One region of the Sutcliffiella sp. NC1 genome, then DNA from elsewhere that is predicted to be linked to it. Evidence: riboswitches for the same ligand, from Rfam matches in the RefSeq annotation. Region 1 holds a riboswitch; each other region holds the start of a gene.
The links. A riboswitch is a leader RNA that binds a small molecule or an ion and turns the genes downstream of it on or off. The one in region 1 is predicted to bind thiamine pyrophosphate.

Region 1 (7,955 bases):
TAACAGATAGTTTAATTTATGCTCGACAATAATGACTGTCTTTTCTTCTCCTACCCGTTTAATTGTGTCCCACACTTCCTTTGTTCCTTCTGGGTCTAATAGCGCCGTTGGTTCATCTAAAAATAAAACATCTGGTTCCATTGCTAAAACAGAAGCAATCGCTAGCCTTTGTTTCATTCCACCAGACAGTTCATTTATTTTCGTGTGGGGGTGTGGAAGCTCTAAGCCTACTTCGTTAAGTAAGTAATTTATTTTACAGTCCATTTTTTCTCTCGGTACCGCTAAATTTTCAAGTACAAATGCAAGTTCCTCGTCTACATAAGGCATGCAAAACTGAGAATCCGGGTCTTGGAACACATAGCCCCAAGACTCCGGTGTTATTATGTTATCCGCACGCATCGGTACTTCCATTACAGTCGGTATTAACCCAGAAATAACCTGTAATAGGGTTGATTTCCCACACCCTGAAGGACCGAGGAACAAAATTTTCTCGCCGTGTTTACAAGAAAAAGAGACATCGTGGAAAAGCATTTCATCCCCTGCATATTTTAGACGTAAATTTTCCACTTTAATTTGTGTCATGACTCTCTCCTTTTAATGCGCTTTAATTTAAACGTTTCAAAATCCCTCTTTTTGCTATTTACTCAAAGACTCATAATCTTCTTTACTAGCTGGTCTTAATAGTTTCGTTACCCCTGTTTTTTCTAATGCTTTCACTAATGCATACGCAACAAAGCCGGTGAAGAAAATGCCGCCTACAATGCGGAAAAATACTTTTAATGTCACACTCCACCATACTAAATCTAATAAATATCCTCGGAACAAATCTAATAAAAGTGACCCTACCGCTGAACTAGCTCCAGCAAGAGAAACGACTAATAGATCAAATCGTTTATAGCGAAAGGAGGCAAACACTGCTTCTGCAAATAATCCTTGTACGATTCCGTATACTAGTACGATTACACCGTATTCTGACCCCATTAATAGTTCACCAGATGCCGCTGCCACTTCTGCTAAAAATGCAACACCGGCTTTTCGAATAATTAAATACGCAACAGCAGCAGCAATGAACCACATACCGTATACTAACTCATCAATATGTAGTCCAAATGAGCTCATAACCCCACTCACTGGACCCCAAATTTTATATACAATCCCAAAAACGATGGAAATTAATATCGTTACTAATATATCTGTTAGCTTTAAATTTTTTTTCATTCTCGTAATCTCCTACTGCTTTACTTTCGCTTGAACTGGCCAACGTTCTAATGTGTAAGCCATTTGCCAAAACGAATATTCATATTGGCTACTCAACAGGAAATACTCTTTCATTCTTTCTTTTTCTCCCTCTGTTGCCTTTTCCGCTAATTCATCTAATCTATCAATTTGCTCTTCCACTAATTGACGGAACCAGTCCCCTCCGTAGGCGGCAATCCATTCTTGATAGATTGGTTCTTCAGGAGTTGAACCTTGTAACCTTTCACCAATTTCATAGTATAACCAGTAACACGGTAATAACGCTGCGATTACTTCTCCTAATCCACCAGTTAAAACTGCACGGTACATATGGGATGTGTATGCGTAAGCAGTTGGTGCTGGTTGGAAGTTTTTATGTTCTTCTTCCGAAATTCCTAGACGTTTTGAAAAATTTTCATGTAGTGACAGTTCAGCTTCATACGTTCCTTGTGCGTGTGCAGCAAGTCTAGCAGTTGTTTGAAGGTCAAATGCTTTCCCCCCTCCGTATGCTTGAACTTTTGCAAAGTGACTTAAATAATATGCATCTTGCATTACGTAATATTTAAAGCTTTCCAAGGAAAGTGTTCCATCAGCAATTCCTGTAACAAATGGATGTTGAAAGCTTGCCTCCCATATATGATCTGCTTCTTTTCTAATTATTTGTGAAAATTTCATCCTAATCATCCTCCTAGATACATTTTGTTGCTTCGGAATTAAATAGTGGGCCCTACTATTTTTTCCGAAAAAATAAAAAACCACCTTCTTCGCATGTGCGCAAAGAAGGTGGTTGATTAAACATAATGATATGTAGTTCATGCGAGGAAATAATTCATGCATGAAAATACAACCGTCCACTTCCCTACGCTGGTGTTAACCAGATCAGGTTCTAAGAGTCTTAGAGTCACACTCTAATCTCAGCCTTGTAAAGGCACCCCTAGTGGTCTTAATTATTAAATTTTTAAGGTGTTTTCTGATAATTATCATATCAGTTTATTTTAAAATGTCAAAAGGTTTTTTCTATATCTATATCGAAAATAGGTTAGCGTTTTAAGTCAGACCGTTCCTCTTCGCTGCAGGTACTCGCTTTCCGCGGGGAGGGAGTCGAGCCTCCTCGGCTTCGCCTGTGGGGTCTCGACCTTCCCTCTACATCCCGCTGGAGTCTCGCACCTTCCGCTCCGTTACACTCACGGTTCTAAACTTGTGTGAAAGGCGAACCTTATAAGATCCATCGGCCTTGGTGCAGTTTTTCAATAGGTTTACTTTTGCAATATTAAATATTTATTTCGCTGGTTTCATCTTTATTACTCCGATTCTTTTTCTTAAACATTTTCTTTCCTACTTTCCCGATAGTAGAGAATAGTTTGCAAACGGCTGGGATGAGTAGGAGTGTGATAAAGGTTGCAAATAGTAAGCCTGATATGATTACGGTTGCCATTGGTGCTTGGTAGTTACCTGATGTTCCTGAAGCTAACGCTAAAGGTAACATTCCACCAGCTGTCGTTAATGTTGTCATAAAGATTGGTCGAATACGGTTTTTCCCAGCTTCTATTAAGGCATTTTCAATTTCCTCACCTTGATTACGAAGTTGGTTAGTCCGGTCGATTAATAAGATTGCATTATTCAATACAATTCCAATTAACATAATGATACCCATCGCTGACATGATACTTAGCTCTCTTTGGGTTAGAACTAAACCTAAAATTACTCCAACTATCGTCATCGGTATGATTGACATGACAATAATAGGTTGGATTAAATGATTAAACTGCACAGCCATCACTAAATACACTAAGAAAATTGCTAACCCTAAGATCATCATCATTTCTACCATTAATTCCTGTTGCTGTTCTAAATCACCAGCTGCCGCAACCGTATATCCAACAGGTGTTTCAAATTTTTGAATGACATTTTGAACTTCTCTATTAATAGATCCTAAATCTTTTCCTTCCATGTCTGCAGAAATAGAAATATATCGCTCGCCATCTATATGAGTAATTGCATTCGGCGTGTTTACACTTTTTAATTGAATAAACTCAGATAGTTTACTTGTTCCGTCGTTCGTTGGAATTTCCAGGTTCAATAAATCAGCTTTTCTGTTTATTCGCTCCTCCCATGTTACGATTAAGGGAAGCGTTTCGTTATTAACTGTAACCTCTCCGATTGGAAAATGCAGAAAAGCTTGCTCGATCATTTGTCTAATTTGAAAATTCGTTAGGCCTGCCTCTTCTATCGCGTTCTCGTTTAACTCTATTACTTCTTCAATAGATGTTCTTTCTGCGGAATGGGAGATTCCAACAACTCCATCTATAGCTTCTAGTTCTTGTATAAACTTATCCGCTAACGATTGTAATTGTTCAAAGTCGTCTCCTTTAATATTAACTTGGACAGGTGACGCACCTCCTGCATCCATCGAACTTTGCACTCCAACAATTGGTTGAGTTTCTGTTAGCTCACGAAGGGAGCGAAAGATTTCCTCATTTACTTCCTTTTGCTCTCTTGTAATGTTTTTATCCTTTGTCATGTTAATGATTGCAAAAATATACGTTCCATCGTCTATTATATAGTTGGATTCCACATCCGTAATCGAACTAAGTCTTTCATTTATTTCTTCTACTACAGTTTGTTTTTCTTCAGGTGTTATTCCTGATTCCATTGAAATAACTAATTCTGCATAACGATTAAATACGTCAGGCATAATAGTCATCGGTATTTTTGTTACTAAAAAAAGAGAACCAACGAACATTAGAAAAAATATGCCGATAACAGCGATACTATTTCTCGTTTTCTTTACAGTCCAAGAAACGAGTTTACTGTATGTTTGTAGCAGTTTCCCTTCTTTTTTTACTGCCTTTTTCTTTTTTAGCTTTAAAAATTTTTCCGCAAGTGCTGGAATTAAAGTAAATGAAACGACAACGGAACTAATTAATGTTACCGCAACTACTACGGACAGTATGATCATAAACTGGCCTAACTCTCCGCCGAGTAAGCCAATTGGCAAAAACACTACTATTGTCGTTAACATAGATGCAATAACAGCCGTTGCAACTTCTTTTACTCCTTCTAATACAGCATCTAATTTTTTTAAACCTTGTTCCCTTTTACGATATATTGATTCTAAAATGACGATAGCCGAGTCCACCATCATCCCTATCCCTAAACCTAAGCCTATAAGTGTTAAAATGTTTAAGCTGTAATCAAGTAGCCACATACAAATAAATGTTAATAGGATTGATGTTGGAATGGAAATACCTACAATGAATGTTGCACGTAAATTTCGTAGGAACAATAGTAAAATAATAACTGCAAGTATTCCACCTATTAAAATATTGTTTGAAACTCCATCAATTGATTCTTGTACGTAATCAGCTTGAGAAACAATAAAATTGACGTCGAAGCCTTTTACCAATCCTTCTTCTTCAATTTTCTTTACTTCTTCTCGAACTGCATTCGCCATGTCAATTTGAGTAACATTAGCTACTCTTCCGACTTGCACAAAAATAAAATCTTTCTTTCCATTTTTCCAAACGTCAGAGGAGTTTTCTTTAGGCATTAAAGTAATTGTACTTACATCTCCTAGTTCTACAAAGCCATTTAAAGACGGAAGCTTCATACTTCTTATATCTTCCACATTTTCAAACTTTGTGTTCCAACGAAGAGACGGTGAATCTTGTTCTTCTTTTATCGTTCCAAGTGTTGCTTCACTATTATTTTGTTGAATAAAACCGATTACATCGGAAATTACCATTCCTTCACTAAGTAATTTTTCTTGTTTAAACTCTATTATTATTTCATTTTCTTGAATTCCGGTTAATAAAACATCGGAAACTTCTTTTAAATCTTCTAATCTTGGCTCTAATATTTCTTGTGCAAAAACCGTCATTTCTTCCAGGTCGCCACCAGACACATCCATAAAGAAATCGTACGGTTGATTTGTACTATATTTACCTGTAACCACATCACGAATACCTGTTATATTAGCGGTAGTACTACTTACGATGGTTTCTAGTTCGTTATATACCTCATCTCCACTGCCACGCTCAAAAAACACATTAATACTACTCACACCTATATTGGAAGTTGAGCTAACGCTATCAACACCATCGATTGCCATAATGCTGTTCTCAAGCGGACTAGTGATAGAGCGCTCCACTTCAATGGATTGCATATCATCGGCATAAATGACAATGTATGCTCCATCAAAATCTATTGGTGGAAATAACTCTTTATCTAGCTTTTGCAAAGAAAACGTGCCAATTAATAGCACAAGCACCGTTAACAAGCCGACTAGAATTTTTCGTTGAACAATCATTTTAATAAATTTCATCTTTCCATTTTCCCCCTATGTTCCCAACTTTCTATCCTCTCGCATTATATCCTAAAAAAGTGTGAAAATTACTACTTTTACAATATATTTACAAAAATATAGCTAGAGACAGAGACCTACATAAGACTGTAGGAGAAGAGAATATAGGTCTTAGGTTTTACAGGACGGAAATAGCCTTCTAAAAATCTAGTTCATTTAAACGTCGTTGCAAGTGCTCGCTTTTCCTTCAGAGGGAACAGGAAAGCGAACTTGTCCATTACAATTCAATTATGTATTCTAAATATGACCAAACTAAAAACCCGCTTTTATTGGTAGCGGGTTTTTAGCAAATTGGCATTATCACTGAGTTGTATCCAATGTTACTTCAGGACTAATTTCTGTGTGAGGATAGTTAATTCGCTCGTCAAATTCTACCCAGTCAAGATTTGCCATCATAAGCAGGAAACGTTTGCCGCTGGCAGGGTCGCTAATGATGATATGGTCACGCCCAGCCGTTTCAACGCGTCCACGGTAAACCCTAGCATTCCATTCAGTGTTACCTTGGTAAGTAAAATAGAATGTACCAATCTTACCTTTATTGAAGCGCAAAATATTTTCGATAAACGATTCTTCCACTACCCGTGTTCCTAGCAGCTGTCCTGTCCCCATCGGCATTACTGGCACAGAATAAGCTGGTCCAGAAGGCATCCCCGCCGGAAAGCCGCCTAGTTGTTGTTGTGTGGGACTAGTCTTCATACCTGGATAAGCACTTGGTGAATAAGTTGTTGGGTAATAACTTGATCCTCTACAAGTCATGAGAAAATCATCTCCTTATTTTTTTATCTATTATAAAACTCTGGGCAGTAGCCCGGTACAGCGACATAGAAGCAATGATTTTTATGCGCAAATTCGAACTGCGTCATAGGGGATCTTGGCATCGTAGGGGTACAAGGTTCACGGTATGTTTTCCCCGGACTCGGATTAAAAAACCATAAATTCAATCTCGCACGAGGATTTCTATGACCAAGAAGTAAATTCCTTGCCCTTTGAAGATCTTCTTCTGTGGGCCGTTGTGTATACAACGCTCCATTTAAAACAGGTTCGAAGTGAGGTATTCCAGTTCCTGGTATCACTTGGTAGATTGCATGTCTTATATTGCGTAAATTTTGGAAGTCCGGTGCACAGTCTGCCTCGACCCGATTGGCCACAACCGTTCCAACCATCTCCATCCCTTCGGCTCCTTCACCGATCGCCTCCGCCAACATAAGCCTTGCTAATTCCTCCACGTCACGTTCAGTATGTTTTATTCGCCTACCCACTTTCTCACCCCCTTCGGCCTATACGAGTATACTATTGCCCAATGTTATTTTTGGTGACTTGCCTATCCGCCCAAACATTGGAAAAAACAAATTTTATAAAGAAAGAAGCTTGTACTTTTCTAGTTATTAAAAACATAAAACGATTTCAAAGTGAAACCGTCTTGAAGCATTTGTAGTTTAAGTGTATCTTTCACATTTAGGTATAAGCATAATTTGGTGCTTATCTGACAATAAAAAATGGAGTACGGATTAATTGCTAATCCCTACTCCAATTACTACCTTTTTATTATTTAGCTACTCTACGTATACAGCTGTTCCATATGCAATAATTTCTGATGCATTTGCCATAACATTTGATGTTTCTAAACGAACTGTAATGATAGCATTAGCACCTTTTCCTTTTGCGTCTTCTACCATTCTTCCAATAGCTTTTTGCCTTGCTTCATTCATCATTTCGGAGTACGCTTTAATTTCTCCGCCAACAATCGTTTTTAACCCAGCTAAAATATCTTTCCCAACATGTTTGGATTGAACGGTACTTCCTCTTACGAATCCCTTTAATTCCTTAACTTCCTTACCAGGTACAAAATCAGTAGTCACTATAATCATTCTGATCATCTTCCTCTTTTTCTTTTTTTCGTTCTATTATGAATAGTATGGATAACACAAGTAATGCAACAAAGTATAAAGCGTAAAAGACCCCTGCCCAGATTAAACTGATAAAAACTAAAACAATACCTAAAACTTGCCCAGCGATGGCAGTTATTAATAATGTGTACTTTATTAAGTCCATATACTCACCTTACGTTCTTTCATACTATACTCATTTTACCACGATAAAATTACATTGAGAGATATTTATCTATCATGTTTTTTAATGCATCTCTTGTGTGCTACTTTGGTAATAAAAGAGTGTAATAAACTGCGACAAACAAAACTAAAAGGCCCCATAACGAGTTATAAGGCCTTTTATTAATCATCTTTCTTTTTACCCTTTTTGTTCTTTTTATTTTTCTTCTTTTCTTCCTTCTTTTTTTGTCCCGGTGGAGTTTTCTTTTGCTTTTTTTGTTCTTTTTTATTATTATCCACCTTTTTCA
Region 2 (7,955 bases), 1.2 Mb from region 1:
CGTACACCTTCTAATGCTCCTTCAAGTGTTAATGATCTACCAATTAAAACGAGAAATAAAATAAATAATAATGGCATTAATATTTTACTAGCTTTTTCAATTCCACTTTGGATGCCAGATTGAACGACGACAATTGTAATAAGCAGAAAGAAAGCTTGTGCAAGTAATACTTCAGGACCATTTACGATTGTTTCATCGAAAAGAACTCCGAACTCATTCGCATTAAGGTTAGAAAGTTGACCCGTAAAGGATTTTACTATGTATGTCACAATCCAACCACCTACCACACTATAAAACGAAAGCAAAATAAAGGAAGCGACCACACCAAGCACTCCTATATAATGCCATTTACTGTTAGGTGCTAAATGTTTATATGCATGAATTGCATTCTTCTGCGTAGAACGGCCAATAATGAACTCTGCTAACAACATTGGAGCTCCGATAATAATAGTAAATAGAAGAAAGACAAGTAAAAATACTCCCCCCCCATTTGTTCCTGCCATGTAAGGAAATTTCCATATGGCACCTAAACCGATTGCCGACCCAGCGGCAGCTAAAATAAAACCTATCTTTGATGACCATTGCTCTCGTTGCTTCATAAATACACTCCTATTACTGTATAACTTAGTTGTACCCTTCCAAAGGAAGCTGTATGTTGAATGTTGTACCCTTTTTATCTTTTTTGTTTTCAATTTCAATGGAACCATTAAGGTTTTTAATAATATTAAAGGAAATCATTAGTCCTAATCCCGTTCCGTTTTCTTTCGTAGTAAAAAAAGGTTCCCCTAGCTTACTTAAGACTTTTTCAGAAATACCAGGTCCTTCATCACTTATCAGGATAGAGAGAAAACCATTTTGTACAGCTGTTCTAACCGATAACGTACCACCATTTTCCATCGCTTCAATACCATTTTTAATAATGTTAATAAACACTTGCTTCAATTGGTTACCGTCCGCTTTTACATAGTCCTTTTCAATTTGAAAATCAAATTCAAACCAAACATCATTAATAATTGCTTGTGTTTCTAATAATAACGTCACATCTTTAAGTAATGCACTAATTGAAACTGTACGGAATTGAACAGCTTGCGGTTTCGCCAATAATAATAACTCACTACATATTAACTCAATTCTATTTAATTCTCCATTAATTATTTGATAATAATCAGAAGTATGATAGTTCCCAGATTCAATTAACTTAAAAAATCCTTTTATAGCCGTTAACGGGTTTCTAATTTCATGTGCAATGCCTGCAGCTAATTGACCTGCGACCGAAAGTTTTTCAGATTGTACCATTAATTCTTCTGCTTTTTTACGCTCAGAAATATCACGGACAATAATTTGAAGTGCTTTTTTACCTAAATATGTAGTTGGGATAGCCACCATTTCGGTGTACAACTTTTTATCCTGAAAAGTCGTCCATGCTTGTTCAAATAAAGGATGTTTCTTTTCATGCTTACTACTATTAACTGTACGTTTCCAAATATCTTTAAAATGATTTTCTGCAATATTGTGAAAAATACTTTTACCAATAATTTCACCATAACTGTTTGCTTCCAGCATTTTTAACCCCGACTCATTAATAAACACCCATTTTTCTTCACAAATGATACCAATTGTATCAATCGTATTTTGTATTAATGTTCGGAACCTCTCTCGACTTTTTTGGAGGATATTTTGAAAATTTTTTCGGTGTGCAATATTTACTAATACGACAAATGAAGCTATTTTACCACGGAACATCGTCGGTGTCGACATCACGTCAAAATCAATTAAACTTCCATCAGCCCTAATCCATTGTTGTTCCATTAAACCAACATTTTTGCCACGCGCAACTGAAGTTAGCCGATGCTCTACAATATCATGAAACTTTGGATCAATAAACCGGTAAACATCTTTTTCGATAATTTGCATTCGATTATGTATACCTAATAGTTGGCATCCAGTCCAATTTATATACTCCACTTTACCATCAACAATAATTAAAACACCGTTCGGTAATTTTTCAATAAGGTCATGAGCATAATTTTCAATCAGTGGTTTATCTCCCAATGCATTACTCTCATAGCGAGTATACCCTTTTTCTCTATATAATTTATTATTAGTAGGTGACCAACCTGGTACTTGTGAAAAAGTGAACAGCCACTCTCTTTCATTTATGTTAGCTGAGGAACCAACAGAAACTATATTTGCTTTTCCACACAAAAATCCATCTGCAGTTTTTAACCTTACTAAAAAAGAAGCAGAATTGGTAGGTTGTTCAACTAAATTTTCAACTAAATATAGATCTTCTTGATGAATGTGTTCTCTAATAGGTTTTCCAATTAATTTAGAATTGTCCATGTTTAATAATGTCTCACTAGAAGTTGAGCAATATTTTATCTTTCCCAATTGGTCAATTACTAAAAATAAGCTTATGTTATTACTATCTGGATCAGATTGGTCTATTTCAGATTGAACAGGAGAATGGTAATATCCCATAACTTCCCCCCCTAATCATTTTATATATTAATATATTTAATTTGGTTTTAATTATACAATATATTCCGAATTTTTTCTAAACTTTTTCATCAATATGTAGATTCATGTCTTTTTTTTGCATATCACCTGTTCATTTACAGAAATAAATACTTTGGATTTTTTATATTTTACTATAAAATATATGGTAATGACGTATACATAACAAGGGGGAAATGTTCATGAACAATAGAGAAACTGTTGCTTTCGTAGGTACTGGGGTAATGGGGAATAGTATGGCTGGCCATTTATTAAGAGCTGGCTATCATGTTAACGTGTACACAAGAACAAAAGAAAAAGCAGAAAATTTAATAAGCTCTGGAGCAAAATGGTGTTCTACCCCAGCTGAAGCTGTAGCTGATGCGAAATATACGATTACAATCGTTGGTTACCCAAAAGATGTTGAAGAAGTTTATTTCGGAAAAGATGGAATATTAGAAAATGCAAAGCAAGGTTCTTTCGTCATTGATATGACAACATCAACGCCTTCATTAGCAAAAAAGATTTATGCAGCAGCAAAAGAAAAAGGGATTTATAGTTTAGATGCACCTGTATCAGGTGGAGACGTTGGTGCTAAAGAAGCTCGCCTTACCATTATGGTAGGTGGTGATAAAGATGCATATAAAACATGCCTACCTCTGTTCGAAAGAATGGGTAAAAATATCGTATTACAAGGTGAGGCTGGCTCAGGACAACATACGAAAATGTGCAATCAAATTGCGATTGCCACAAATATGATCGGAGTATGTGAATCACTTGCATATGCAAAGAGCTCTGGGCTAGATCCTGTGAAAGTGTTAGAAACGATAACGACTGGTGCTGCAAATAGTTTTTCCCTTAGTAAGTTAGCACCTAGAATACTTGCAGGTGATTTTGAACCCGGTTTTTATGTGAAGCATTTTATTAAAGATATGGGGATTGCCTTAGCTGAGGCTGAAGCAATGGGGTTAAAACTGCCTGGGCTTTCTTTAGCTATCGATATGTATGAAGAGCTTGCCAATAAAGGAGAAGAAAATAGCGGTACACAAGCGTTGTATAAATTATGGGAAATGTAATATTAATGTATTAATAGTAAAATAAAAAGCTGCTTCCTCGCATAGAAGCAGCTTTATAAGTTTTAAGCGTTTGCTTTAAAAAACTTCGGATAAAATTTATATATAATTACTAGTATCGCTATTGTAATAAGCATTTCTGGAACTAAATAAGACAAGTTATAAATAATAGAATATAATACAACCGGTATTCCATCTGGAGCATATTCACCGAACCAAATTACTCCTGAAAGGAAATGACTTATTAAACGTAATGCGGTTCCAAATATCATACCAACTACAATTGTACGAATAGTTACTCCTTTTACGGCAAAAATAGCGGCGAATCCTAACAGTGCAAATGGTAATGGGTAATCTAGAATAAGTTGCGCAGGATGAACAACATAACCTCCTGTTAACCAATTAATAACCCCTACTAATAGTCCGGTTACAACCCCCGCTTTCCAACCTCGTCTAAAAGCAATAACAAAGATTGGAACCATAATTAAAGATATAGATCCACCGTACGCCCAAAGCGCACCAAATTTCACATAGCTTAAAATAACTGCAAGTGCTGCCATCATAGATATTTCTACCATTGTGACTAAACGTTCTCTTTCCATCTGTCTCTCCCTTTCATGTATCCACTAGAAGGCTAGATTAAAGGAACATTTAGAAACGGTTAGAATAAAATAACAACCACTTCCCTACGCTAGTATAAACTAGATCAGGTTCCAAGAGTTAAGGTGTTCACCTCTCTCAGCCTTATCGGCACCTCTAGTGGACTTTCATTTACTTTTCCAATCAATATTGTAACATAATTTTAACAAAAGGGGAAAATTTTAATTGGAACACTATGAAATATCGATTCCTCGTAAATACTCTAGCATAACGTGAACCGCTACACGACTCGTCATATCCCGAAAATCGATTGTTGGATCTATTTCTACAATATCTATTCCACACACTTTATCGTGTTGAGCTACCTTATATACAGCTTCTAACAATTCACGAGAAGTCATGCCTCCGGGACCTAATGCTGGACAACCTGGAGCGTATGCTTGGTCGAGTACATCCATGTCAACTGAGATGTAAATATGATCCACTTTGCCTTGTAAATATTCCAGCGATTCTTCTATAACACACAATATCCCTTTTTCTTGAACATCTTTCATCGTAGAAATACGAATACCTTTCTCAAGAGCAAATTGATGATAATATTCGCTATTAGAGTAGTTTCGAATCCCCACTTGTACTAGGTGGGCACCTTGAAGGACTTCATCCGAAAGTAACCTATTGAATGGTGTACCATTAGTTGGCCCACCATCTTCCGTATTTCTTAAGTCATGATGTGCATCAAATTGAATAACACCAATTGTACCGGCCTTTGCGTTACTCATTCCTTTTACTAGCGAATAAGTAATAGAATGATCCCCACCTATAAAAATAGGGTGTAGGGACGGATTTTCCCTAATTAGCTTCTCTATACTTTGTTCAATGCGGCGATAGCTTTCTTTTATATCTGTTGCATGCATGAGCACATCTCCACAATCGGTAAGTTTACTAGATTGCAGGTCTTCTCTAGTCTCTACTGCATATGTTGAATAGTTGTGAAAAAGTTTTCTTACAGTAGCAGGAGTGAAGCATGCCCCAGAATGACTAATAGATGGCTTGGATAAAGGAACACCAATAACGGCTGTTCCTTTTATCTCCTCTATGCCATTCCACTCCTGTAACAGAGAAGCTGCTTTTTTGTAGTAGCGATCTGTAAACAGTGGACTGCCAGCTTTTTGAATAAACGTTTCCTTATCCAACATAGGCCCCACCTTTCGCTACTTCTTCTCCGTTTAAATAAACTGTATTCGTGTGGTTTACCCCGTAATGATAAGGAACATATAAATAGTTTGGCGCATTCCATACAACTACATTTGCTTTACGTCCTACTTTTAATGCGCCTGCACTACTCCCACGATTAATAGCATGTGCAGAATTAATCGTGACAGCATTCCAAATTTCTTCTGGCGTGAGCTTTAACTTTAGCATTGCTAAGTTCATAATTAGTTGAATGTTTTCGGTAGGAGAGCTACCCGGATTAAAATCTGTCGCTAGTGCAACCGCGGTACCGTTATCAATCATTTCCCTTCCGCGAGCGTAACCTTCTTTATTTAAATAAAATGTCGTACCAGGAAGTAAGACAGCTATTACTTCAGAATTACCTAACTCTTTAACAGCTCTATCAGATGCAGCAATTAAATGATCTGCTGAAATTGCTCCAAGTTCGATTGCTAACTCTGTACCTCCTAAAGAGACAATTTCATCTGCATGTATTTTCAATTTGAATCCAGCTTCTTTTGCAGAAGCTAAGTATCGGGCTGACTGCTCTACGTTGAATACAGCTTCCTCACAAAATATATCAACAAATTCTGCTAAATCTTCTTCTTTTAGCTTCTGAAACATTTGTTTCATTAACTGTAAAAACTCCTCTGACTTTCCTTTATATTCGTTTGGAATAGCATGTGCCCCTAGAAATGTTCTCGGGATGTCTATTTCATATTCCTCCGCTAATTGTTTCGCAACTTGTAGCTGCTTTAACTCTGTATCTAGATCTAAACCGTATCCACTCTTTGCCTCTACCGTTGTAATTCCATAACTAATCAGTCTTTCTAGATGAAAACTAGCTTTTTCTAGTAAATTCTCAAAACTAGCTTTGCGTGTTGCTTCTACAGTTGAAAGAATTCCTCCACCTTGCTGTAAGATTTCTAAATATGGTACTCCTTGCTGTTTTAAAGACATTTCGTGTTCCCTTGAACCTCCAAAAACTAAATGTGTATGGGGGTCAACTAGTCCTGGAGATACTAGCTTTCCACTACAATCTATCACTTTTTTACTCTTCAAATTTAGAGCCTCTGCTGTCGTACCAACAAATTGAATGACTCCATCTTTCCATCCAATCGCTCCATTTTCTATTAGGGGAAGCTTACTCATTTCCTCCCCGTGCACTTGATGATCGTGACCGTGATCCATCGTTAACAACTGACTACAATTTATTAATAGAGAATCTAGCATTATACATCCTCCTTCAACATCGGAATATGAACGCCACGTTCTTTAGCAACCTCTACCGCTTTTGAGTACCCTGCATCGACATGTCGTACGACTCCCATTCCTGGGTCAGAAGTTAAAACACGCTCTAATCGTTTCGCTGCATCATCTGTACCATCTGCGACAATAACCATCCCTGCATGAAGAGAATACCCCATACCTACTCCACCACCATGGTGTACAGAAACCCAACTAGCACCATTCACTCCATTAATTAACGCATTTAAAATTGGCCAATCCGCCACTGCATCACTACCATCTAACATTCCTTCTGTTTCCCGATTAGGAGATGCAACGGAGCCACAATCTAAATGATCACGGCCGATTACGATGGGAGCTTTTAACTCTCCGCTTGCAACCATATCATTAATTATTTTGCCAAAACGGGCTCTCTCCCCATAGCCTAACCAGCAAATACGTGAAGGTAAGCCTTGAAATGCTACTTTTTCTCGCGCCATTTTAATCCAATTACATAAATGTGTATTATAAGAAAACTCTCGTAAAATAACTTCGTCCGTTATATATATATCTTCTGGGTCACCTGATAGTGCAACCCAACGGAATGGCCCCTTCCCTTCACAAAATTGTTGGCGAATGTATGCTGGTACGAAGCCAGGGAATTGGAATGCGTCCTGTACACCTTCATCAAAGGCTACTTGGCGAATGTTATTTCCGTAATCAAACGTAATTGCACCTTTATTTTGCATATCAATCATCGCTTGTACATGTATCGCCATGCTTTTCTTCGATTGTTTAACGTATTCTTCCGGATTTTCCAAGCGTAACTTATTTGCTTCTACAAGTGAATAACCAATCGGAACGTAACCATTTAATGGGTCATGGGCGGACGTTTGGTCTGTTAAAATGTCTGGGGTAAATCCTCTCTCCACTAACTGTGGCAAAATTTCTGCTGCATTTCCAACAAGACCGATAGATAAGGGTTCTCTACGATTTTTGTACTCTTCTGCTTTTGCTAACGCCTCATCTAAACTATGAAGCAATACATCACAATATCTAGTATCAATACGACGCTGAATTCTTTCTTCGTCAACGTCAATACCAATTACTACCCCACCATTCATCGTTACTGCTAACGGTTGAGCTCCACCCATTCCTCCAAGTCCAGCTGTTAGTGTAACCGTTCCTTTTAATGTGTTGTTAAAATGTTGTTTCGCAGCTTCTGCAAACGTTTCATATGTTCCTTGTAGAATCCCTTGAGTACCAATATATATCCAGCTACCAGCTGTCATTTGGCCATACATCATTAGCCCCTTTTTATCTAACTCATGAAAATGCTCCCAATTG
Region 3 (7,955 bases), 1.1 Mb from region 1:
TAAAACCGACGATAAACACACAAACTAGACCGAAAAAAAGATGAATCCCAAACGATACTGCAAGCCTTTTCCTCTTCTGTATATTTCTCGTTAACCTTTCAGCTAAAAACGTAACAGGCATACCGTACAGTAAAATAAACGGTGTCCCATACATGAGAAATACCCCATACATTCCCCAAAAGATAGATGAGTCACCACCCCAAACTACTAAAAATAACGGGACTAGTAAGCTTGTTAAAATAAACGCAATTATCTTCCTTAATATCACCAAAATCCCTCATCCCCAAAAAAGTAAAGAGACGACAAAATCTCTCTTACTATAAATTCCATACGGCTTAAAAAAATCCTTTTTATGTAAGAAATATGTTGAACCTTGTCGATTTGGTTCCATCATAAAAGACCGACTGCTTCTGTTGTAGTCGGTCTTTTTTTCTGTAGCACAACCATTACTTAAGGGACTTTTTTAACTCGTTTAAAACATAATTTTCTCGTTTCACCCAGCTGTTCTGCTCTACTTCATTTATTATTTTGTTATTTTGTACAATCGCTTCGTTTATGGAGACCCATTTAGGTGTAAATTGCAGGGCTGCTTCATAATCATCTAGCTTTAGAGCATATTGTTCCTTATCTGTTAAATCTCGATAATGGAGTTCAGTAATTTTTGGATCATTTTCGATTCTTGTTAAGTATTTTTGAAAAGCTGTTAAGTAATTTTCGATCCTTGTTAAGTATTTTTGAAAAGTTGTTAAGTATTTTTCGACTCCTGTTAAGTATTTCTGAAAAGCTGTTAAGTAATTTTCGATTCCTGTTAAGTATTTCTGAAAAGCTGTTAAGTAATTTTCGATTCCTGTTAAGTATTTCTAAAAAGTTATGATGTTCATATTCATCCCGGCGTTTTTCTACTCCATTTCCTAACTTTTTTCCTACTAACTCTCCAACACTTCTATTCTTTCTGCTTGTACATTAATTAGTTCCTTCTCCAAGTCACTCTTTTGCTCTAAGAGGATTTTCAAAACTCTAGATACGTCTATTTTCGTTTTTTCTGTTTGGTCGTAACAGTCATTAATTTTTCCGTGTACAATCCAATCAACAATGATGCCGTCAAAGAAGTAGTCTGCAAATGTTAATAATCCACCTGTCTCGAAATTCGCATCAAAATGACTTTCAATATCTAACAACTCCTCTTGAAACTGGCGTAAACGGCTTTGAGCTTGATGTATGTAACGTTTTGCCTCATCAAACCGACTATGTTTCATTGCGGTAGAAATGATCCCTCCACCGAACATATCAAATGTGGACCAATTTTTTGCCGAATTTAATTCATTCAACGCTCTATTTAATGCCAAAACAGTGCTATTACCCGCATCTATTGCCTCTTCATATTCTTTTAAACTAGCAGTTATCGTTGCTTCTCGATCAGCAAGTGTATATAGTCTTTCGCTCCATATGGAATGTTTGTCATGAATTAAGCGCTCTTTTTCTTGAATAATTTTTTCATACTCTATATCGGCATACGCAACATCGAGGTGCTTATCCTTATATTCTTCTAACTCTCGCTCCATATCGGAAATTGTTTCTAACGCTTCAGTGTACTTTAACTTCGCAGCTAATACTTCTTGCTGCTCTTTATCTAACTTTTCAAGCTTTCTACCGATTATTGTGTAAAAAATATTTGATAAGGAGAAGCTTTCTAATCGAGTAACATCTTCCTTTTCTTTCAACAATTGCTTTTCTAATTTATTTTTCTTAGATTCTTCTGCCTGTAAGGATGCATGTAACCGTTCGATATGCTCCTCATATTTTACTTTTTTACGCATTTTTTCTTTTGATACTATTAACTTTTCATTTAAGTCTGTGAACAAATTGTTTCCCCCTTAATACTTCTATACTAATAGTACGAAATATTAAGTATAGAAGTTTCATTACGTTAAAACGAAAAAAAGAGTAACGAAGCATCGTTACTCTAGTATATCTTAGTTATTCTCCCGGCCACATTTGGTTGTTGTACGCCATGTCCCAGAACATATATTCAAATCGTGTTGTGTTTAAAAAGATTTTCTCTAATTCTAGTAGCTCAGTGTCCGATTTTCCTTCTGCTAATTCATCCATTAAATCAATACACCACGTTGCAAGCTGACCAAATTCCTCTGAGCTGTACATACGAACCCATTCACCATACAACTCATGATCCGTTGCACCAGGAATTTGACTTAACTCTTTCCCAATTTCCCAATAGCTCCACGCACAAGGCAAAAGGGCTGCTACGAGTTCCGCCAACGTCCCGTTTTGTCCTTTATGTAACATATAATGTGTATAAGCTAAAGTGATAGGAGACGGCTCCGCATTTTCTAACTCTTCAGGAGATATACCAAACTGAGCTGCATAACTACGGTGAAGATCCATTTCTTCATGTAGCGTTCCGTGCAATAGCGCTGCAAATTTCTCCATCGTTTTCACATCTGTTGCTTTTAATGCCCCAATACTGAACAATTTAGCATAGTCAATTAAATACACATAATCTTGGACCATATAAAATCTGAATTTCTCTTTATCTAGTGTCCCGTTCCCCATTTCCACCACAAATGGATGGGAATGATTTTGTCTCCAAATTGGCTCTAACTTCTCTTTTAATCTCTCAGTAAATTTCATTTGTATCCTCTCCTTTTTAAAAATAAAAAACCACTCTCTAAAAGAAAGTGGTTATAGTTGAAAGAGACATACCTGTCCTATATACTCCACTTCCCTTCGCTAGCATTACCTAGAGCAGGTTAAAGGGTTAAGACAGATTGTCTCTCTCAGCTAAAAAAGCACCCCTAGTGTTTTTACACTATTTAATTACATCTTGATGTTAACAAACATTCTGAACATTTACAAGGCATATCATTTTCATACACTAGTTTCTATGTGTTGACTTTATGAAAGTTAACAACATTTGCGAATATAAATCCGGTTGGTCTCTATGAACTAAATGTCCAGCGAATGGAATGATGCCTAAATGTATATGTTGATTCATTTCCTTAAATGTATTGGTTGCTGAAACTTCTAATTCTTTTTCTTCACCAATTAAACATAGAGCAGGAGTGTTGAGTTCGGCAACATCCGCTATTTCTTCAAAAGGATAAAAGTCTTTTTCGTTAAATGAACGTAACAGTGATCTCCAGTCATTTTCTCCATGTATTTGATTTAAGTAAGTTACTACTTCTTCGTTTTTAAATAAGTGTTCTTCGTATCTTTCCGCTTCATCTTTTGTTAGTTCCTCCCAGTTATCTGGTTTAATAGGAAAAATACCTGAAAAACAGACTGAAAGTACTCTATTAGGATACTTCTTAGCAAAAAGTAACGCAGCAATCCCACCGATTGATACGCCTGCAATATGACATGCTACAATATTTAATGAATCTAACGTATCTAAAATATCATCTGCACTATGACTGAAATAATGATCAATCGGACCAACGGATTTTCCGTGTCCTCTTAAATCTGGACGAATCACTTTATATCCTTTACTACAAAAAAATTCACTTTGTTCCTCATATTCTGTAAATCCAGTCATTCCACCAGAATGAATTAAGACTAAAGGTTCACCTTCACCTGCAATCGTTGTATGCAAAATCATACGCCTTCCCCCTTGGATGTTTTCCTGATTATACCATTAATAGATTCATATAAATAATATTATTTAAATATTTTAGATTATGTTAAGATATAACCTATGTTAACTTTAATTTCATTTTGGTTTACTCTTACTTAAGCGGAGGTAATTATGTACAAATTACGCGGACATCATTTATTTTGCCTACTCGGCTATCGAGGGATGGGGTATTCAAAAGAGTATGTGGAGAATATGACGAAATTGCATCAAACGCTTCGAAACGATCCTGAAACATGGATTCAAATCGTAAAAGGACCAGATCAATTGTGTGAAAAATATCCTAACACCGGTGAATATCATTGTAAAGACAAAACCATATATGAGCGGGATGCCGCTATTTTAGAAAAGATGGATTTAAAAATTGGGCAAATGCTAAAATGGAAAGACATTGAATTTCGAATTCGTCAGCATGTAGTGCCAACTGATATACAAACCGTTTGTGAGTCTTGTTCATGGAGAACATATGGTGTGTGTGAGGAAGGTGTACAGGAAATGTTGGATGGGAAAGGATTGAGAAAAGTAGAGTAATTGGAAAACAGTTCTTACTCTCTTAGCAAGAACTGTTCCCCCCCCTTCCTATACTACTCATTGATTAATTGTGGATATACTTTTACAAAATACTCTTCTAATAGCTGTTCTAGTTTACCATCTTGAGAGTAATATTCTCGATCAGCTATTTCAATGACCTGATAAAAACTGTCCTCGACCATTTCCCCTGCTTCTAGAGCTTTAAAAAACTGCCACATCTCGTAGCCATACTTTTTCATAATAACTGCACATTCATTGGCACCTATTTTTACTAAAACGTAAATTAAATCGTTTAAATAATCGGATACACCTACTTCTTCAATATCCCCCTGCATCCAATTGAAGAAACTTTCATGCCCTCCGCTTTCTAGCTCTGAATAGTACTGAAAGACGATAAATAATTCGTTGAGCATTTTACTTTCTGTTGGATAATCATTACTACTTATTATTTGTATTACTGCATTCCATATGTCGTCTTTACTCATCTTTTCTAGTTTTGTCATTGTCCTATCTTCTTTCTTTAGTTAGTTTACTTTTTTATTTTTCGACAAAATGTTTGAAAAACCTCTATATCACTTGTGATTTTTTGATAAATATTTAAAGCTTGTTTGCAATTAAAATAAACGAGCTTGTCCAAGTTCCATATTCACGCTGACTTTACATAGTTTTATGCTTAAAAAATCGGAGGGTATGCACCACTTTGACCAAGCATATGCATCACTTCCCGTTTCCTATGCACCAACACTACCTTTATGCTGACTTTTCGGTAGCTTATGCACCACAACCGGTGAGGGTATGCACTACTTTGACCTAACCTATGCACCACTTCCCGTTTCCTACGCACCAGCACTACCTTTATGCTGACTTTTCGGTAGCTTATGCACCACAACCGGTGAGGATATGCACTACTTTGACCTAACCTATGCATCACTTCCCGTTTCCTATGCACCAGCACTACCTTTATGCTGACTTTTCGGTAGCTTATGCACCACAACCGGTGAGGGTATGCACCACTTCTCGTTTCCTATGTACAATTACTCTTATGCCATAAAAGAAGGTCCCCGAAGTCAGTTTTAACTGATTTGGGGACCGCCACTATTCATTAATTTGTTGTTGAACTTGTTGAATTTTCTGTTGAGCTTTTTCAAGTTCTTTTTGAGCAAAGTGACACGCCTCTGCTTCTGGACTATTAGAGCTAACTTGCTTTAAATGATGATGCGCTTGATGGATTATGTCTTGTGCTTCTTGTAGAGTGCTTTTAAAATTCATACGGTTCATCCCTTCAGGTCATTATTCCCATTTAACTTGTGCAAATCTATGCCGGAATACACTTATGATACGAATATATTTTTTAATTAAAAGACTCTGCCATTTTAACGAGCTGCTTTTTACTAAGTTCTGATGGAGTAACTTTTGAGAAATATGTGATTTCGTAATAGAGATCTCCATCCTGCCATGAAAGGATTCTTTTCATTGTGTCTTTCGGAATAAACACTGCTTCTATGTTATTGTGTATGACAACTTTCCTTTGCTTTATTTCATTAGAATATGTAATGGGGATGTTTGTAATTCGATACTCAATTACATTCTTATCTTTTATTTAAAAGTCTCACTCTTAGTTGATGATCGGTTGCCCCAGATTCTAGCATGCTCATTTCTTCAAATGGAACTTTAGTAGGAATTTTTACATCTAAGGGAAAGTTAGAACGTTCGATTTTTTTCATAACTTCTGATGTATTATAATCATACATCTTGCTTCTCATGACCGACCAATTAACTGCTAGAGAAAGAAATGCAAACATAAAAAGAAATATTACAATGAATTCTTTCCTATTCATTCTATCACCAACCTATTAGACTAATAATAAGTTTGACGCTGAAAAAATTAAAAATGTTTCATTAATAAAAAAAGCAGAGGACATTTACTGTCTCTGCCAATCTCATCCTTACATATACTTCCCAACGAACTTCCATATTGTGTTCCAGTACGTTTCTGGATCTACTTTTTCCGCCTCTCCGTGACCAGCCCCAGGAATGACAAGCTTTTCTTTATCCACGGTTGTTGCTTCATATACTTCTTCTAACATTTCATACGGAACAAATGTATCGGCATCACCATGTATGAAAAGCATCGGTGTTACATTTTTAGCAACTTGGTCAACTGCTGACGCTTCGTATAAATCGTAGCCGGCACGTAATTTAGTTACTGTGTTAGCCGCATTCATTACTGGAAAGGGTGGTAAACCGAACAAATCATCTAACTGATACGTAAACACATCACTAACTGATGTGTAACCACAATCTTCAATAATAACTCTTACATTAGAAGGTAGTTCCTCACCTGATGCCATCATTACTGTTGCGCCACCCATAGAAATACCGAACAAGACAATCTCAGCTTCTGGATCCAATGCAATTATTTCATCAATCCATTGCAACATGTCTAGTCGATCATGCCAACCCATTCCGATGTAGTTACCTTCACTATTACCGTGTCCACGAAGATCAGGTGCTAGTACGTTAAACCCTTCTTCATAAAAATTGCGAACCCACCTTGTCATACCTGCCGCGCTGCTCGTATATCCGTGAGCCACAATTGCCCACTTAGAGTTTGAATCACCGTTTTTATACATATCAGCATGTAGTTTTAATTGAAGCTTATCATTTGAAACGATGGACATGGCAGTCGGCGGGTACTCGAGTTTAAACTGATTATCAGCGACCCGTGCCTCTTCCGCTACGTCCGCCATCGCCATTAGAGCTTCGCTATCTTCCAAATGTGGATTCTCATCTAAATATTCTTTTTCATCATTTGCATTCAGTGCAAAATTATAAAAATAATTACCAATTAAGCCGTAAGCAACCATTAATAAAATGACGCAAACAGATAAAATAATGACAAGTTTCTTTTTCATTTTTCTCTCCCCAATTACTCTCTTAATCTACGAAACGTAAAACTATTTATTTTTATTGTGATTTTATCTTATCATAGCGTAACTAATTTATAATCTATAAATAATAGAATAATCCGAATTAAACTCAAAAACGTTGGTTCATGACAGACCAACGCTAATGTCTAATTCTCCTCGCAAATTTAAACACTAGATAAAGTACATATAAGGAGAGAAAATAAATAACCGCTGAGTAAACAACACTCCAATTTCTATAATGTAATACGTTAATGTAAACTGAAAATAATTCAAGTAAAACAAATATAATAGTCCAAACTGAAATATATAAAAACTTTCGAAATTGATTACTAAATAGAGGAAAATAGTTAAAAGCTATATATAATACAATCGCCTCTCCTGCAACGATGAACAAATATTTCCATTCCACTAGCATTTCATCAAAATACCAGTATAAATTGTATTTGTTATCAAGGTACATATCTGTTAACAAATTCAATATGATGGCAAATTGTAATGTAATAATAAGTTCTTGTATAGGTTTTTTTCTAGGTATGAATATAGCTATAACTAGAAATACAATGACCATTATAAGATAGAGAACGAACAACAAGAACACCTCATTTTTGTAAAACAATATGTATTATTATTACTACCTTTACTCATTTGATTCGTTTAGTTTTATATATCATCCACTTTGTCTAATAATCCCATAAAAAATGCCCGAAAAGAAAAATCCCAAGCATATCATATATGCTGACTTTTCCAATCGAGCCTTTGTTCACTTTTTTAAAAAGTTTGAGTGGTTCTACGCACGCTCAAATAACCGTTAGGACTTCCAGTTTTCCACCTTTTCATCCATCTCC
Region 4 (7,955 bases), 460 kb from region 1:
AACGATTTCTGGATTATTACAAACCATAAAAATGCCGCTTACAGGGAATCCGCCGATACCTCTACCTTCAGGAATGCCTGATTTTTGTAGTAAATGTAGACTTCCGCCACCGCCACCAATAAAGACGAATTTAGCTGTATGACGCTCTACTCTACCTGTTGCTATGTTACGAACTTTTAATTCCCACGATCCATCGTTCGTACGTTTCATACCATCTACATTATGGTTAAAGTTGATATTGACATTTTTGCTTTCTAAATGGGTAAACAATTTGCGAGTTAAATCCCCAAAGTTAACATCTGTTCCAGAGTCAATTTTTGTTGCTGCAATTGGCTCGTTTACATTGCGATCTTCCATAATAAGCGGAATCCAATCCATTAGCTTTTCTGGATCTTCCGTATATTCCATCCCGTGGAACAACGGATTGTTTGAAAGCGCCTTAAAGCGTTTTTTCAAAAAGTGTACATTTTGTACCCCATGCACTAAGCTCATATGAGGTAATTGTTTAATAAATTCTTCTGGTTTATTGATAAGTTTTCTGTTTACAAGATAGGACCAAAACTGCATCGAAACTTGAAACTGTTCATTAATTTTTATTGCCTTGCTAATATCAATTGAGCCGTCAGGTTTTTCAGTAGTATAGTTAAGTTCACACAATGCTGCATGCCCTGTTCCGGCATTATTCCATTCGTTAGAGCTTTCCTCTCCTGCACTTTCCAGTCTTTCAAACACTGAGATGTTCCAGTCTGGCACTAATTCTTTTAGCAGTGTCCCCAACGTTGCACTCATAATACCAGCACCAATTAAAATAACGTCTGTTTTCGTTTGTTTGTTGCTCATATTTATCGCCCTTATCCCCTAAGTTTTGTAGAAAGATTTGGTCGCGCTTACATTAACTCTTAAAGACTAACGTACGACCATTTCTTTTCCGTTTATCAATATTATTCTATTATTAGTGTATCATTAATTATTAAAAAATTAAAATATTTATTTACTATTATATAAGATACACAGATAGAAAGTCACCTGTTTGTTTAATTCAGAAAAAAATGGTTTAAAGCATTAATTTGTTAGTTTGTAATTGTTATTTTAGCCTACTTTCCAAAAGCCCTTTAAAATTATCACGATAGTACCATACTAATATCCCTTCCAATAATGTGATGAATAAAGCAAGTAATAACAAATCAGAATCTACAAAAATATGAAATGCGACTATATTAATGATTATGCTTGCTAATGCAGTTAATGCTAATGGAACATATTTACGAACTATAAGTAAAATCCCTGCAACTATTTCTACACCCTTTTCAAGCGCTAAAAAGTATCCCTCTCCTAAAAACTCCATGGCGGCTGGACTTGTAGGAGCAAACGCCTCATATCCGAATAAAACCACATATCCGTTAAGTCCTGCTCCGAGAAAAATAGTGCCTAACAATATTTCTATGATACGAATAAATAGGTTCATTTTTTTCCCCTCCCAGTTTCCAACATATACGTTAATTTTTCTGGATTGCGAATTACAAATATTTGCGTTACCTGTTGATCTGTAATCTCAAAACAGACGGCACTGCTCGGTTCTCGGTCACTACTGATAAAAAGTCCTGGCTGGCCATTGATTAGTGTCATTTGTATGGATAACGACGTATCATCACTGTATTTTTGTAATAAGCCAAATATAAATCGAGCGATTCGTTTACTTGAAACAATCGGAAATATTGCTGCGGTAACTTTGCCGCCACCATCGCTGTATAAAATTGCGTCCTCTTTCAGTAGTTGAAATAGTTCGTCTGTATTTCCAGTCGTTACGGCAGAAACGAATTGATTAATTAGTTTTTCTTCTTCATCCCTACCTACATTATTCTTTTTTTTAGATTCATGGAAATGCAGCTTTTTCTTCGCTCTACTCAATATTTTCCGACAGTTTGCCGCCTCTTTTCCTATGAAACTCTCCATCTCATCATAGGAAAAAGAAAATACCTCTCTTAATACAAATACTGCACGTTCAACCGGGTTAAGTTTTTCTAGTAGTGTTAGGAGCGCGTAGGAGAGTTGGTCATGTTGTTCGATAGAATGCAGCGGATCTTGATCTGTATTTAACGGTTCAGGGAGCCACGGTCCGATATAATGTTCTCTTCTTTTACTCGCGGATTTTAGATGGTCAATCGTTCGATTAGTGGCCATTTTACACAAATACGATTTATAATCTTTAATATTGTTCTTATCAATCTTATGAAAATCTATAAAAATATCATGAACGATATCTTCCGCTTCCGTCATACTTCCTGCCATCTGATAAGATATGGATAAAAGTAGCGGTTTATACTGCGTATATGCTTCCTCCATTTCCATCGTCGCTACACTCCCTTTTTTCATTTAATTCAATAATGCTCATGGCCGCTTGCTTTGCACTAAAAAAAGAACTGTCAACTAACATTCCCTCTGCGCCAACCCAATCTCCGGCAATAAATAATCCTGGAATCTGCTCCATTTCATTTTTTTGTTTTTTCATCATACTATTAGTTACTGTTATGTTCGGTAGGTAACGTTTTGATATAACATGTTTTTCCCAGCCTGGTTGAACTCGACTAAGAAACTGTTCGAGCTCCGGTTTTAAATCCGTTCTAGGTTCATTAATGCTCAAATATTTCATTACGTGTATGACGGAGTGGCTTTGATTGTCACTTAATGTTGCGACGTTGGAATGATTAGAAAAATAGAGTGGATGGTCCATGCTCAAGGCGAATGATACTGTAGGATTCGGTATATTGTTTAGCACTATATCCAGACATGCTGCCCGGACTGGTATAAGTTCATTGATTGCATCTATTTCATAGCCCTGAAGGAATTTCCTCAACTCATTTGGGCTTGCTGTTGATAAAATATATGGTGTGAAGATTGATTTATTGTTACTTAATTTCACTTCAAACTGTGGAAATTTCCCTTTTATTTGTTGAACGGAGGCTCCCGCTTGAATAATGACACCTAATTTTTCCGCTTTCTCTTTTAACTCCTCTATAATTGACTGCCAACCGTTATGAACATAAATGGCTTTTCCTAATTGCAGCTGCTTAAATGCAACTTCGGCACGAAGCCTATCAGGGTCGTTACAGTAAGAAGATAAACGTATAAGCATGAGAATAAATTTCTGAACACGTTCATCCTTTATATTTTCATGAAGCCATTGGTCAACGGAGATCTCTCGGTTGCTCTTTAATTTTTTTGTTTGTAAAAGTATAAAAAAGCGGAGTAATTCCATTTTCCCTCTCCAATTAAATAAATCACTAGTTAATACAGAGAAAGGGTTGGCGGGAAGGTTATACGGTGAATCATTGTAAAACACCTTTCCCCCGATGGCAGGGCTATTTCCTTTTGGAGAGATGCTTAATTCCGCTAATATTTCTAAACTTTTTCCTTTTGAATATAAGGCATGTGGTCCGAAATTGACATAACTACCATCCATCACTTCTGTTTTTGCCCGACCACCTATCGTTTTAGCTTTTTCGATTAATGTAACGGATAATCCTGCACGTGCTAAATAAATAGAAGCAGTAAGTCCAGCAATCCCTCCACCAATTACAACACAATTTCTTTCTGTATTCTTCATTGTCATCATCCTCCTATTTTACAAACAAGACGATTAACTGATTTATTTTGTGACAGATTAGAGATTAATTTTCTTTTTTTGTTTACTACTTATTTCTATAGTAACAATTAAAAACATAGCATCACGATACATTTTAGTAAAAATTAACTATTTTTCCAATTGTATATTGAATAATGTCTAAATTCATGTAGTATATGGAATAGGATATCCACTAGGGGAGCCAATAGGCTGAGACGTCGCTTTACGCGTCGGACCCTTTGAACCTGATCTGGTTTATACCAGCGGAGGAAAGTGGTGCATCGAGTACGTTTCGTATGCTCATGCTTCTCTTTTCCATGGAAGAGGAGCTTTTTTATGTTGTAAAAAGAGCTCATGCGTACCCCCTTTCGCATTGTCTTCCATGGGTGAATGTGGGTGTTCTTCTTAAATTAATTTGGAGGAGGAATACTACATGACATTTTCAAAACAGTTAAGACAGGAAGCAGACCCAATCTTTGAAGCAATTTTTGAACATCCTTTTGTAAAAGGAATTGGAGAAGGAAATGTACCGAAAGAAGCACTCATTCATTACGTACAACAAGATTATGAATACTTAACGACATTTTGCCGTATTTATGGTCTTGCGGTTTCTAAATGTACAGACAGAGAAGATATGACGTTTTTCCAGGAGCAAATAGGGTTTGTCTTAAATGCAGAAATACATCCGCACAATAACTTTTGTAAGGTTGCAGGTGTTCGGTACGAGGATTTACAAAAAGCTCCACTTGCTCCAACCGCACATCATTACACACGCCATATGATGGAGGCTGCTACAAACGGTACACTTGGCGAAACACTTGCTGCACTCGCCCCTTGTCCCTGGACGTATTGGGAAATTGGTAAAAAGCTGATGATGGAAGTAAAACCGACACCAGCTCATCCTTTCTACGAATGGATTGCATTTTATGGTGACAAGGAAGTTAGTACCATCACTCAAACATTTATGGATAAAATAGATGCTTGTGCGGCCAAAGCTAGTGAATACGAAAAAAAACGCATGCGTGAGCACTTTATTACGAGCACACAGTTAGAGCATCAATTTTGGACAATGGCATATACACAAGAAACATGGCCTGTCCCAATTAAATCTATTCAAGTTATATAGATCATCTTTGTAGATATTAAAAAAGCGTTTTGGATTAATATCCACAACGCTTTTTAAAAATTGATTTAAGAAGCTTATCTAACTATATACCTAACCCATATCTTTATATCTCATTAACTCAGCTTCTTCTTTATATGAAGATGATGCTCTGACGGTTTCATATTATGGGCATACTTTATTACTTCTATCACAAATTACTAGCTCCTATACTTCGTGTCCTAGAAGCCATTCTAACCGTTTCATTTTAAGAGATTCTGGACTGTTCCGTAACAGTTGATTTCTAATAAAAATTGCAATTGGATTTTCGAGTTGCATCATTCTTCCCATTGCTCTAGAACCTTTTACGACTTTAGCAGTTCGGCCGTATCTTATTTCTTCATACTGTTTTAATGCTTTCTCAACTTCATTCGGGTAATCGTCAAGACAGCGAGAGAGCACTAATGCATCTTCCATCGCTTGCGCCCCACCTTGTCCTAAATTTGGTAGCATGGGATGGGCAGCATCACCGAGCAGTGTAATCTTTCCGTTACTCCACGTGTTCATCGGTTTTCTATCAAAAATTTCATGAACAATTATATTCGATTCTTCTGTTGCTTCGATCACGTTAGTAACTGGCTCCCACCAGCCGCTAAAATGATCTAAAGCGATTTTCTTTGGATGAGGGGAATTAATAATAGTGCCACTTTCACTATTTATAGCTGCAAACCAAAAGATTCTTCCTTTTCCTAAATGGGAGAACCCGAACCTTTTTCCATGGCCCCATGCTTCGAAACCTCCACCTAGTTCCATAGGGAAACGTGCATCCTCATAGACAGAAATTCCTCTAATAGCTGTAAAACCAGAATAACGTAAAGGGCTTGGACCAATTACCCTTTTTCTAACTTCGGAGTGTATCCCATCAGCACCAATAACTAAATTATCTTTAACTACATCGCCATCTTCAAAGACTACACTTACTTTTGAATCACGCTGTTCTATATGTACTAATCTTTTATTAAGATTCACAGTATTTTCATTTAATGCAGAATGTAATACTTTTTGTAAGACGGGACGGTATATTAAATAACTATAGCTCCCATATCTCTGTGCCTGTTCATGAACAGGTACATTCACTAATGGTTTTCCGTCCCATGTTCTAATTTCGGCCTTTTTAACCGGGGCACCCTTTTTTCTGATCTCAAGTGCTAGTCCTAATTTTCCCAACACTTTTAAGGCATTCGCAGACAATACAATCCCTGCACCAACATCCTTGAGTTCTGTAGCTTTATCGTAAACAGAAACGTTCCATCCTTTCTGTTGTAAAGCAATAGCCGTACAAAGGCCACCTATACCAGCACCAATTACAGTCGCAGACTTTACATTATGTGATTTCTCCAAACTGACCACCTCTTTGCTTCTTTCCCATAACTTCACTAAGTTTCCTTTAAGTTAAAAAGGTGCGAAATGTTCTATTTGCGCACCTTTTTGATGATTCTCTTCGAATTAAAATTTGCTTCTCAATTCACGTTCGTTCACTTCTTCGTTACGAATCATTTGTTCTAGTTTTTCAATTAATCTATCGTTTACTTCAGGCGTTTTTCTAAAAAATGCTTTTGTCTTTTGCTTTTTTAAAACGGACAACATGTATTTCTTTTCTTCAAACGTAAACATTTTCCCTCTCCCAACGTCTTAGTTTCTACAACATTTACATGGGGATTTACTTTATTTTAACATGTTATTATTTGTCCATTGAATAGTTAATTATCAAAAAAAAACCAGACCCTATACTAAGTATAGGACTGGCTTTATGAATACTAGTTGGATCTTCGAAAGTGCATATTGAGATCCTATTTGTTTACTTAATTAAGTTTTCTTGTTCTTCTTTTCTAACTTTCCATAGACTATATAAGTGTGTTGCAATTACTTTAGCAACAGCGTATGTCGGGATTACTAATATCATTCCAACTACTCCGATGAAACGGCCTGCAACAAGGACAAGGATCATAACCGTAACTGGATGGATCGACATTCTTTTTCCAATTATTTGTGGTTGAACAAAAATACTCTCGATTTGCTGAATTACGACTACAATAATTAGGACAAGAATTGCTTGCATAGGAGAGTGTAGTAAGGCAACGATAAACGAAGGTATTGCGCCGATCCACGGACCTACATACGGAATCACATTCGTTACCATACCAAATATCGCAAGCACTAAAGCGTACTCAAGTCCAATAATACTAAATCCTACATAATACAAAATACCAACAAAGGAACAAACAATTAAGACACCTTGAATGTAATTACTTAACGTCTCATCCATATTCGTTAAAATCGGCCTTACCTTTTGTTGTTTATCTTTACTAATAAAGTTCAGAACAAAATGCGGAAGTCTTTCCCCTTCTTTTAACAAGTAAAAAAGAATAAAGGGAACGATAATGAATAATAGTAACGTATTAAAAATAGTACCAATAACAGAAATCGTGTTAGTAACAAGGTCACCTACTAGCCCACTTGCGATGACAACAATTTGTTCGATACGATCCTTCCATTCGAATGCATCTTCTAATCCAAATCGCTGAATTAAATCATTCTCTTGAATAGTGAGTAGTAACACTTGTAATTCCTTCACAATGACCGGCATGCTATTAATTAAGTTAGTAAACTGTCGTTGTAATTCCGGGCCAATAAAAGAAAAAAGCCCGACGCCTAATCCAACTAAACCGATATAAACTAATAAAATCGCAATTCCTCTAGGCATCTTTTTACTTAAAATATGTACGAGTGGTCTTAATAAGTAGAAAAGCACTCCAGCTAGAAGAATCGGTACAAACAAGGTTTGTCCAAACACTATTACTGGTCTAAATATCCAGTCAACAAGGGACCCTAAATAAATAATTGCAAAAAGTAAAAGTATAACTGACCCTACTTGCATAATTTTGTAATACATTGAATTATTCTCCTTAATTAAAATAATTATATTGTGACAGAATATAAGCTCCTTTGTCTAGTTAAATTTCTGTAAAATTTCGACAACGACACTTCTTATTGTACAAGCCTTTTATGTTATACGTTTAGACTTGTATTAAGGTTTCTTTTTTAAGAAATATTTTTAAACTAAACGTCTCCTAAAATGGCCATTTACTAAAATGACTCCGATAATAATAATGAGGCCGCCTGTAACACTTGTTATTTTTACCTTTTCATGTAGGAGGATGACAGCAGCGA

Region 2: linked by a shared signal. The riboswitch ahead of thiT (energy-coupled thiamine transporter ThiT) and the one ahead of tenA (thiaminase II) in region 1 are both predicted to bind thiamine pyrophosphate.
Region 3: linked by a shared signal. The riboswitch ahead of tenA (thiaminase II) and the one ahead of tenA (thiaminase II) in region 1 are both predicted to bind thiamine pyrophosphate.
Region 4: linked by a shared signal. The riboswitch ahead of tenA (thiaminase II) and the one ahead of tenA (thiaminase II) in region 1 are both predicted to bind thiamine pyrophosphate.

What each region holds. Positions count from the first base shown of each region.
Region 1 covers NZ_CP115153.1:1,079,694-1,087,648, reverse strand. The annotation lists gene O1A01_RS05500 (ABC transporter ATP-binding protein) at 1-582, opposite strand, end outside; gene O1A01_RS05495 (ECF transporter S component) at 637-1,218, opposite strand; gene tenA (thiaminase II) at 1,231-1,911, opposite strand; TPP riboswitch at 2,076-2,182, opposite strand; gene O1A01_RS05485 (efflux RND transporter permease subunit) at 2,507-5,560, opposite strand; gene gerQ (spore coat protein GerQ) at 5,900-6,355, opposite strand; gene O1A01_RS05475 (cell wall hydrolase) at 6,379-6,858, opposite strand; gene O1A01_RS05470 (YbjQ family protein) at 7,153-7,467, opposite strand; gene O1A01_RS05465 (hypothetical protein) at 7,448-7,651, opposite strand; gene O1A01_RS05460 (transglycosylase domain-containing protein) at 7,831-7,955, opposite strand, start outside.
Region 2 covers NZ_CP115153.1:2,316,174-2,324,128, reverse strand. The annotation lists gene O1A01_RS12125 (sodium-dependent transporter) at 1-599, opposite strand, end outside; gene O1A01_RS12120 (ATP-binding protein) at 625-2,481, opposite strand; gene O1A01_RS12115 (NAD(P)-dependent oxidoreductase) at 2,700-3,572, shown strand; gene thiT (energy-coupled thiamine transporter ThiT) at 3,635-4,171, opposite strand; TPP riboswitch at 4,236-4,337, opposite strand; gene hutG (formimidoylglutamase) at 4,403-5,365, opposite strand; gene hutI (imidazolonepropionase) at 5,355-6,614, opposite strand; gene hutU (urocanate hydratase) at 6,614-7,955, opposite strand, start outside.
Region 3 covers NZ_CP115153.1:2,152,680-2,160,634, reverse strand. The annotation lists gene O1A01_RS11285 (hypothetical protein) at 1-268, opposite strand, end outside; gene O1A01_RS11280 (hypothetical protein) at 927-1,862, opposite strand; gene tenA (thiaminase II) at 1,978-2,649, opposite strand; TPP riboswitch at 2,724-2,825, opposite strand; gene O1A01_RS11270 (alpha/beta fold hydrolase) at 2,894-3,616, opposite strand; gene O1A01_RS11265 (DUF1284 domain-containing protein) at 3,764-4,180, shown strand; gene O1A01_RS11260 (DMP19 family protein) at 4,234-4,683, opposite strand; gene O1A01_RS11255 (hypothetical protein) at 5,276-5,449, opposite strand; gene O1A01_RS25450 (DUF4367 domain-containing protein) at 5,532-5,696, opposite strand; gene O1A01_RS11250 (hypothetical protein) at 5,770-6,018, opposite strand; gene O1A01_RS11245 (alpha/beta hydrolase) at 6,127-7,095, opposite strand; gene O1A01_RS11240 (hypothetical protein) at 7,250-7,699, opposite strand; gene O1A01_RS11235 (hypothetical protein) at 7,919-7,955, opposite strand, start outside.
Region 4 covers NZ_CP115153.1:1,544,141-1,552,095, reverse strand. The annotation lists gene O1A01_RS08080 (malate:quinone oxidoreductase) at 1-840, opposite strand, end outside; gene O1A01_RS08075 (hypothetical protein) at 1,085-1,465, opposite strand; gene O1A01_RS08070 (RNA polymerase sigma-70 factor) at 1,462-2,349, opposite strand; gene O1A01_RS08065 (phytoene desaturase family protein) at 2,318-3,604, opposite strand; TPP riboswitch at 3,808-3,911, shown strand; gene tenA (thiaminase II) at 4,056-4,748, shown strand; gene O1A01_RS08055 (FAD-dependent monooxygenase) at 4,953-6,134, opposite strand; gene O1A01_RS08050 (hypothetical protein) at 6,231-6,398, opposite strand; gene O1A01_RS08045 (AI-2E family transporter) at 6,583-7,677, opposite strand; gene O1A01_RS08040 (DMT family transporter) at 7,840-7,955, opposite strand, start outside.